One region of the Paenibacillus sp. FSL R5-0928 genome, then DNA from elsewhere that is predicted to be linked to it. Evidence: riboswitches for the same ligand, from Rfam matches in the RefSeq annotation. Region 1 holds a riboswitch; each other region holds the start of a gene.
The links. Region 1 has a riboswitch for cyclic di-GMP ahead of MKZ16_RS31640 (NPCBM/NEW2 domain-containing protein). Riboswitches for the same ligand answer to the same signal wherever they lie in the genome.
Positions count from the first base shown of each region.

Region 1 (3,282 bases):
CGACCCCTCTCTTTTTGTCTTTGAAGTTGTTGAGACGGAGAAAGTGGATGATCTCGCTCATTTGAAAGCTATTTTGACATATTACAAGGATCGGGGATTTGAATACGCTTTAGATGATGTTGGTGAGGGCTTCAGCACGATCGAGATGTTATTGGAGCTTAAACCTCATTACATGAAGTTAGATATGAAATATGTTCAAGGCGTGTCCAGTGATCCGAACAAACAGAAAATAGCTAAACAATTTTTAGAAAAGGCTTTAGAAATCCAATCTGTTCCTTTAGCAGAAGGTGTGGAGTTTAGAGAGGACTTTGAATGGCTTAAGCAGAGTGGTTATCAGTTGTTTCAGGGATATTTATTTGGAAAGCCTGATCCTATTCCCAAACAGTAATCCTAATGAGTATATATCGGTCCAGAGGATGAGATGAATTTCAGGTCAGAGTCTGAGTACAGCCAACCCCCGGGGTTGTATAATTTAGGTAATTTGAAAAGGGGGACGGGATGGATATGAAATGGCATCAATTTGTAACGCGCTGGGCGGATTCTAGGGGCTTTGATGGACGAGAAATTGATTATCAATGGCCTTCTCCCTCATTTCCGGTCATCAGTATTCGTAGTAATTTAGGGCGATACTCAGGTCAAAAGTATGGTCATGGAAGTAAACCCCGTGTAAAGACAGCTGTTGGTTTAATCGCTATTGGAGATGTAGCTGTCGGATTGATTTCCATAGGTGCGATAAGCGTGGGCGTACTTTCCTTAGGAGCAATATCACTGGGAATGTGGTTAGCGATTGGAGCAATAGCACTTAGCTGGCTTGGCTTCGCAGTGGGAGCGATTGCGATTGCAGGAGTGGCTGTAGGAGCGATCGCAATCGCGGAAAAAGCGTTGGGGGCCATCGCCATAGGGGATACGGCGTTTGGTGCGATAGCGATAGGCAGGATCGCTGGGGGTGCCATAGCTATCGGACAATGGGCATATGGTGTAATCGCAGTTGGCGAACATGGTTTCGGATTAATTCCCATCACGGGCGATGTGTGGAATTGGTTCCGGCGTTTGTTCGGATCGGGGAGTTAATTAGACCTCCAGTCCTAAAGGATCCCATTCTCTTCCGGGATAGTCGATAAATAATATCTATCACATGAGAAAAACTAATTGCAATTACCTATACTCATTTCATACCAATTAATCATGCGATCAGATCTAGGCTTATGTTACTCTTTGAATGTATTCGAAACTTCATAGGCAAACCTATGGAAATGTAGGGACGCAAAGCTATAGGGACTAAGGTTATCATAACTATTGTCAGCCAGCTGCCAAAGAGTGTGTAACGCTTTTTGTTAAAATATAAGAAAGTATAAGTTATACACCTATACTTAATATCTTATATTTCTCGCTTAAACGCTTACCGTCCTTATAAGGACGCCGAAGGCGTTTATGCTTGTTAAGGTTTAATAAAAATTAAGTCTTAATTTTTAGGCGACTTTATACGCAATCAAGCTACTCTTTTGGGGTAGTTTTTTTTGTGCCCATTTTTGGGCACTGGAGAGATTCATATGACATCTGGGGGTAAGAAGAGATGAAGAAAATGATTGCGATCGCTACATCGGCGGCCATGTTGGCCAGTTTTTCGAGTGAGGCAGGTTATGCTTTAGCAAGTGAGGCAAGCAAGGTAAATGTAACAAAAACAGTCGCGCAAAGTAAGGTCAACTTATTAAGCAACGCTTCGGTTATTCCGTTTGAGCTGTACGGCAAGGATGTTCTAAATGCCTATAATGAGGTTTTTAGAATGAATCCAGCAAATATTAAATCCATCACAAATAACGGTGGCAACTACTCAGGCTCGCCTATAGCTAAGGCTATGGATGGGGATATGAGCACGCATTGGGAGACTGGCAAACCGAATAGTTCAACGTTTACGAATGAGGTTGTGTTTGTTTTCAATGAGTCCACTGAATTAAATAGAATGGTCTATGCCGCTAGGCAATCTGGTGCTAGAGGTAAAGGTTTTGCTCAAGAATTTGATATCTATGGCTCCACTACCGATGCGGGTGATTTCACACTCGTGTCTTCTGGAGAATATACAGGCTCAACCGGTGATGTAGTGGAGATTCAGTTCGCACCTACGGCTTTTAAGAGACTTAAATTTGTCTTCAAAAAAGCGAACCAAGATTGGGCGAGTGCGGCTGAGTTTTCTTTTTATAAAGAGGATAGTGTCTCTACTAAAATGAAAAATTTATTTACAGATGATACCTTGAGCCAAGTTAGTACAGCCTTTGATACGGCAGAGAAATTAACAGCTTTAGAAAATGAAGTACAAGCACATCCACTGTATACGCAGTTTAAAGAAGAGATAGATAATGCAAAGATCCTTTTGGAGAACCATCAGGTAGAGGTAACGGCAGCCAAGGTTTCGAAGCTAAAAGGGTATGGTACAGCCTATGAAAATGCCTATAGCCAAGCTTATAGAATGCCAAATGCAAACGTATCAAAAGTAACGGTGAACGGTGGAAGCTACCCAGGTACGAAGCCTGAATATATGCTGGATGACCAGCCCACTACGCATTGGGAAACGAACAAAAACAATGATGCAAGCTTCACGAATGAAGTCGTGTTTGAACTAGCGCAAGCGGAAGTGCTGGACAGAGTGGCTTTTTTGGCTAGAGATAATCGCAAAGGATTCCCAGAGGCTTTTGAAATCTATGCATCAGAGACGAGTAAAGGAGAGACCTTCCAACTGGTATCTAGCGGAACCGCGATTAGTACCAATGATTTTTTGGAATTTAAATTCGAACCGACGAAGTTTAAAAGATTAAAATTTAAGTTCACAAAAGCTAATATTAACAGACCTTTTGCGGCTGAATTTAGATTTTATACAGAAGATAAAGTAAGCGAAGCTGTAAATGGTATTTTCACAGATGGAACGATGAGTGCGGTTGTGCCTGCTTATAATAGCGTCGAAGCAATCAACGAATTAGAAGAAGCGGCAAAAGTACATCCGCTCTATCCAATCCTGAAAGATTCTTTGGATTTAGCTAAGAAGCTAGTGAATGGTGAAGTTCAAACCGAAGGCACCATCATTGAGGCCGAGCAGCGTGGAGATATGAAAAAACATGCTCAGCAAAACCTGAGAATAGGCTTCGGCACGAACAACCAGCCTACAGGACTTGCGGCAATGCCTGGCGAGACCATCAATGTTTATGTGGATGCTGCTTCGGGTGATAAGTTGCCTTCTTTGATCTTTTCTCAACAAGAGGGAGCTTGGAATAGTTGGGCTAGGGGCGTACA
Region 1 is NZ_CP150225.1:6,985,582-6,988,863, reverse strand. Features, by position in the region: gene MKZ16_RS31650 (EAL domain-containing protein) at 1-388, shown strand, start outside; gene MKZ16_RS31645 (hypothetical protein) at 505-1,071, shown strand; cyclic di-GMP riboswitch class I at 1,229-1,315, shown strand; gene MKZ16_RS31640 (NPCBM/NEW2 domain-containing protein) at 1,574-3,282, shown strand, end outside.

Region 2 (3,282 bases), 1.3 Mb from region 1:
TAATTTTCATCAATCAGGAGACATCCGGAAGAAAAAGTGCACTTGCTGGAACTGTCTCTTTAGCTTGACTAGCACTTTCCCACATCAAGCGGACTCTCGCATCGCCTTCATTCTCGTAATACTCCACCTTGATATCGTATAGCCGACCAGCCTTCAGCGTTATAGTGCCCTTACGCTCAGTACCACTTTGCTTAGTCCAACTATCAATCACGGATTCCCCATTCACCCAGACACGGATACCATCATCTGAGGTAGTGTAAAATGTATATTGCTCATTATATAACGGCTTAATTTTACCGCTCCAACGTATGGAGAAACGATCAATCCCGAGGGCGGCATCCGGCGATCCTTGCCGCCAATTGAAATCGATTATTGCATCAGTTCTGTTAAGAGTTGCCGCTCCCGACAACAACATGTTGTTGTAATACTCTCCTGCAAGCCCCTTCGCGAGAGGAATTGCTGCCTCCCCCTCTTCTTCGGAAGGTGCCGGCGCTGGTGCGGCGCTAGGTGTCGGTGCCAGACCAGTATTTAATTTATCTCTGGTCAGGGTGTAGTTGCTATTCATAAATGTTTTGATTGTGTCTGCACTGTTATTTTCGTAAAGCATTTTTCCCCAGCTCATCATATACGTCCATTTACTTTGCGATTGCTGAAGCTTCTCCAGATTAGGCATTTCACCATTCTCCCCGATCGCAATCGGTTTGCCTGCGGCTAGACTCAACAAGCTGTCATAGTATTTTTGCTGGTAATCATTTTCGTATATATCTGCTGCCAGAATATCTACTTTATCAGCACCTGGATAAGTTAGCGCATAAGGATCTGACCAAACATTGGGAGCATTCGGACTCCATACCCATAACAGATTATTTAATTTATGAACGTTAACAAAACGGTCATACATTATATTCCATAGTTTAGAAAAGTTATTTTTCTTCCCCCACCAGAACCAGTTCCCGTTCATTTCATGATAGGGTCTCCAAAGCACCGGAACATTGGCATCACGCAAGCTTTTTAAAGAGACTGCCACCTTATCAAGCTCAGCGATCAGATTATTATATTGCTTAGTACCCGGTGTAACGTAACTATCGAACTCACTCTGGCTAAGTGTTTTTTTCACATTATCCCAGTCATAAGAGGTGCCCGGCAGGTTAGCATGAAAAGTCATAGCTACGATCCCGCCCGCTTTATTCCAGTTGATGGCGCTGTTCACCACATTTTGACGTTGCCAAGCCATCGTTGCTTCGGACTGACCACTGATCGCACCCATTTCATAACCGTGAAGAGCCGCATATTGTCCGCTGGTTCCCTTCAGCATATTGTTAATTTCATCTGGACTTTCTAAATAGTCATGTTGACCAGCAATAATGCCTTTTCCTGAGATCGAGTAAAAATAGTTAAGCAGCTTTACGGCTTCAGGTGAGGCACCTGGGGTAACTGGCGTTCCAGAATTTGAAGCAGCTATGACAATAGACGGCGAAATTCCAACAGCAAGCGGAAGTGCAGTCAGAAACAGGACGAGTGACAGAAATGCACCAAACAATCGATACGTACGGTAAGCTTTCAAAATAATCTCCCTTTCGGTAGCCAGGCTGCCACTCTTTCGAAGGCCCTATAGCTTTGCGTCCCTACCTTTCGATAGGTTTGCCTTTTCAATTTAAGAGAAATAATCTCTCTTACCGTAAGTATCGACGACAATTAATGATATATTTAGTGTTTTTATGACTTTTTTTGATAATTGAGTCAATTTACCTGTTTCAAGAAATTTTGAATTGGTTAAATAGATAGGTTAGACCTATGAAATGAATTGTTGTAGTTCTATATCATTCCAGTCTAAAGTAATACGTATGTTATCTTCTTCTACTAATTCAGACCCCGTCTGTACCTCTATAAACTCAACATCCGTCAAAGCAAGGATCGCGTGTTTCGTTCCTTCCGGTATACGTACCACGTCCCCAGCCTTCACATTATGTTTTTTCTCATTCAGCACAATACTTGCTTCGCCGCTGACGATTGTCCAAATTTCACTACGCTTGCGATGTAATTGATAGCTGATATTATTCCCCTCGGATATAAAAATCCGTTTGGTCAGCACTTCATTGCCTTCATCATATTTCACATAATCAATAACTTTGTAATGGCCCCAGCGGCGTTCCTCGTACATCGGTCTTTGTTCAAAGGTCTTCAGCACTTCTTTAATCCGTGGGCTCTCAGCTTTATGGGTAACTAGAATTCCATCCGGGCTAGCCGCAATGATCAGATCCTTCGCACCAATTACCGTAATCGGAATGTCCAGCTCATTAATCAAGCAAGTCCCCTCAGAATCCGCCGTCACAAAACCTTTTCCTACATGCTTGCTGCTCATTTCCTCTGTCAGCGTATTCCACGTTCCAAGATCCTTCCAGAATCCATCATACGGCTGCACCACAATATGTTCTTCTTTCTCCACCACTTCATAATCAAAGCTGATGGAAGACAATAGCTTATACTGCTTCTGCAATTCTTCATATCCTAAAGGCAACCCTTTACGCTGCAAAATATCTAACAAGTACCCTAAACGGAAGGCAAACACTCCGCAATTCCACAATGCATTTTGCTCGATGAGCTGTTCTGCTTGTATGCGGTCTGGTTTCTCTTGAAAGTGACTCACCTTCATAAAACCATTCCCCCCCGCCTCTTCAGCGGTAGGAATAATATATCCGTATTTCTCTGAGGCATGTTCAGGAACAACACCCATTAGTGCCAGATTTGCTCCACTTTCCAGCATGGTCCCCTCAAGCATAGCTATGGTATCGAAAAAGGATGCTTCTACATAAGGGTCAACAGGCAATATTGCTACCGTCTCCGCTGGAGAAACACCTGCCACTGAATAAAGATAGGTAGCTGTTAAGGCGATAGCCGGAAAAGTATCCCGACGCTCCGGTTCAACGATAATCGGCACATGACTTCCCAGTTGGCTTTGTATCATTTCTACTTGGCCGCGGCCGGTGGCTAGATAAGATGATTCTGCCATCCCTGCTTCCTCCAGCTGTCTCCAGACACGTTGTACCATGGATTCTGGTTCACCTTGAGGGCTTTCAAGTACCTTTAGAAATTGCTTTGAACGTGAGTCGTTAGACAACGGCCATAACCGTTTACCTGAACCGCCTGATAGAAGTACCATTTTCATAGAATGAACCCTCCTTGAATTATGGAAATCGAGCATAATGGAATTGTTATCAAAACGTATAGCTTCCGCTTAGCCTTAGTTCGAGCGGATGCATTTTTTAAAAAATTTATTAGGTA
Region 2 is NZ_CP150225.1:1,135,409-1,138,690, reverse strand. Features, by position in the region: gene MKZ16_RS04875 (glycosyl hydrolase) at 14-1,564, opposite strand; cyclic di-GMP riboswitch class I at 1,577-1,656, opposite strand; gene MKZ16_RS04870 (sugar phosphate nucleotidyltransferase) at 1,793-3,166, opposite strand.
Region 2: linked by a shared signal. The riboswitch ahead of MKZ16_RS04875 (glycosyl hydrolase) and the one ahead of MKZ16_RS31640 (NPCBM/NEW2 domain-containing protein) in region 1 are both predicted to bind cyclic di-GMP.

Region 3 (3,282 bases), 930 kb from region 1:
ATCGCAACCGGGGTAATAAAGAAGGCTTCGACCGCGTGCAGCTGGTCAAGTTTATCGTGCTGAATCTGGTAGTGCTCGGAATATCACTGCTGCTAATGCATCTGTTGACAGACAAACTAGGTATTCAAGTCTTGATCTCCAAGGTGCTGGTTACCTTTATCACGGTGATCATCAATTTCTTTGGAAGTCGTATATGGGTATTTTAAACATTAATTTCAGGCAGAAGGAGTTGCTATGCTTAAAGGCAAGTAGCTGTTTCTGCTTGATTTGTATATAACCATAGAAACAATATACGGAGGTGAATAACATTGCGTAAATTCTCCTATCTACTCATACTGGCTGGGATACTTATCATGTTATATCCGACAGCTAACGAATGGTACAACGACAGGCAGCAGGAGAAGTTATTAGAAACGGCTGAACTAAGCACTGCCGATAGTACTCCCCAGCCAGATTTGAAGAGCAGGTATGCTGAAGTTACTCAGCTGTTAGCAGAGGAATCGGTTCTGGATGCTCAGGCACAGCCCCAACCCCAAGAGACAGAAAAGCCTGAACCGGAGATTGAGGTCGGTGGCAAAGTAATCGCACTAATTGAAATCGGTAAGATTGATTTGAAGCTGCCTGTATTAGAAGGGGCTACAAAAGCTAATATGAAACATGCTGCAGCCCATATGAAAGAAACGGCACCCCTTGGAGAGATCGGAAATGCTGCAATCGCGGCGCATCGGGCTCGAACTACGGGTCGTTTGTTTAACAGATTGAATGAGGTTGTTGTGGGGGATGTTATCACGGTAAAGACTAGTGATCAGGTGTTTAACTATGAGGTATACGATATTTCTGTTGTAGATCCGAGTGATGTCTCCGTTCTTGACGGGAATGACAAGGATAAGATTCTTACTCTGATTACATGTGATCCGCTAGTGAATCCAACGCATCGGCTGATTGTTCATGCCAAATTAACAAAAGGAGAATAGTGAATGACAAGAAAACACAAATACCGGGAGATATTTATAAAATAATGGGTAATCTAGTAAATTAGGTCTTGTTCACAACTATAAATATGATAGTATTATACTATGAAAGCTAAACACGATAACGGCAAACCTTCCGAAAGGTAGGGACGCAAAGCTAAAGGGCCTTTTCCCGAAAGGATGGCAGCCAGCTACCGAATGAAGAGGCTTTTTTTGTTTGTTTCAAATGGATTCTATCAACTATATCTAGTAAAGCTAGAACAGATAGAGCTTATACGATAACGGCAAACCTATCGAAAGGTAGGGACGCAAAGCTAAAGGGCCTTCCCGAAAGGATGGCAGCCAGCTACCGAAAGGAGTTTTATCCGTGAAAAAGGTTTATTTTATGCTGGTGGCGCTGTTCGTCCTAATGACTTCAGTTCCGGTAAGTACAGCTCAAGCTGCAAGTGCAGATGCCAGCTGGTTGATTACATCCAAAGTGGCTCAAGGTGTTATTGGTATTAACTATGATATTCCGAAAGATAAAAGAATCAAACTCATGATCACCAAAGATAACAGCAGCTATACTTATAACTTGTATGCTTCTGGACAAGCTGAGGACTTCCCTTTGCAACAAGGAAATGGGACTTATAAGGTTTCTGTTCTGGAGAACACAACCGGTAATAAATACAAAGCGTTATATTCCGAAGTAGTAGACGTAACCATGAGTGACTCGAATTCCGTATATTTGGGCTCCGTACAGAATGTGAAATGGAGTTCTTCTGATAAAGCGATTGTCAAAGCTAAACAATTAGTACAAGGCAAAACAACAGACGAAGAGAAAGTTAAAGCGATCTATAACTATGTAGTTGCGAATGTACAATATGACTACTCTCTTGCTAATAGTGTAACTACTGATTATATTCCAAGCATCGATAAGACATTGACTACTAAAAAAGGGATTTGCTATGATTACGCTTCTCTTTTTGCCGCAATGCTGCGGAGTGTAGATGTTCCTGCTAAGTTGGTAATGGGGAATACAAGCTACGTTACGCAATATCATGCATGGAACGAAGTGTTGCTTAATGGGAAGTGGGTTACCATTGATACTACAGTGGATGCAGGACTTGCAAAGAGTGATAAGAAAACCGATTTAATTAAAGCCTCAAGCAAATATACTGCGGCAAAATACTATTAAATTCGTTGCTATAAACATAACTCTATTAAATAAACAACTAGCTTAATTATTAAGCTAGTTGTTTATTTTTATATTAGGGGTTGCTTTTCTATTAATAGTTGGGGTATTATAGGTAAGCGTTGTTAGACAGCGTACAGGCGATACAAACGAGGCTGATAAAAAGCTTCGAAAAATAAAGCTTGCATTTCTGAAAACAACATGATATATTATAAGAGTTGCTGCTGAGGCATTAAACGGCGTCAACGAGAACTTGATCTTTGAAAACTGAACAACGAGTGAGTAGGAAATCACGTAAGTGAAATCCAAAATTAGAGAATTAATTTTCTCGTCAGATGTTTCAAAATGAGCATATCGCTCTTTTCAATACTAATTGGAGAGTTTGATCCTGGCTCAGGACGAACGCTGGCGGCGTGCCTAATACATGCAAGTCGAGCGGAGTTACTTTGAAAGCTTGCTTTCAAAGTAACTTAGCGGCGGACGGGTGAGTAACACGTAGGCAACCTGCCCTTCAGACTGGGATAACTACCGGAAACGGTAGCTAATACCGGATAATTTCTTTTTTCTCCTGAGAGAAGAATGAAAGACGGAGCAATCTGTCACTGAGGGATGGGCCTGCGGCGCATTAGCTAGTTGGTGGGGTAACGGCCCACCAAGGCGACGATGCGTAGCCGACCTGAGAGGGTGAACGGCCACACTGGGACTGAGACACGGCCCAGACTCCTACGGGAGGCAGCAGTAGGGAATCTTCCGCAATGGGCGAAAGCCTGACGGAGCAACGCCGCGTGAGTGATGAAGGTTTTCGGATCGTAAAGCTCTGTTGCCAGGGAAGAACGTCCGGTAGAGTAACTGCTACCGGAGTGACGGTACCTGAGAAGAAAGCCCCGGCTAACTACGTGCCAGCAGCCGCGGTAATACGTAGGGGGCAAGCGTTGTCCGGAATTATTGGGCGTAAAGCGCGCGCAGGCGGCTATTTAAGTCTGGTGTTTAAACCTTGGGCTCAACCTGAGGTCGCACTGGAAACTGGGTGGCTTGAGTACAGAAGAGGAAAGTGGAATTCCACGTGTAGCGGTGAAATGCGTAGATATGTGGAGGAACACCAGTGGCGAAGGCGACTTTCTGGGCTGTAACTGACGC
Region 3 is NZ_CP150225.1:727,619-730,900, forward strand. Features, by position in the region: gene MKZ16_RS03195 (GtrA family protein) at 1-206, shown strand, start outside; gene MKZ16_RS03200 (class D sortase) at 309-974, shown strand; cyclic di-GMP riboswitch class I at 1,088-1,170, shown strand; cyclic di-GMP riboswitch class I at 1,245-1,325, shown strand; gene MKZ16_RS03205 (transglutaminase-like domain-containing protein) at 1,339-2,148, shown strand; rRNA gene MKZ16_RS03210 (16S ribosomal RNA) at 2,516-3,282, shown strand, end outside.
Region 3: linked by a shared signal. The riboswitch ahead of MKZ16_RS03205 (transglutaminase-like domain-containing protein) and the one ahead of MKZ16_RS31640 (NPCBM/NEW2 domain-containing protein) in region 1 are both predicted to bind cyclic di-GMP.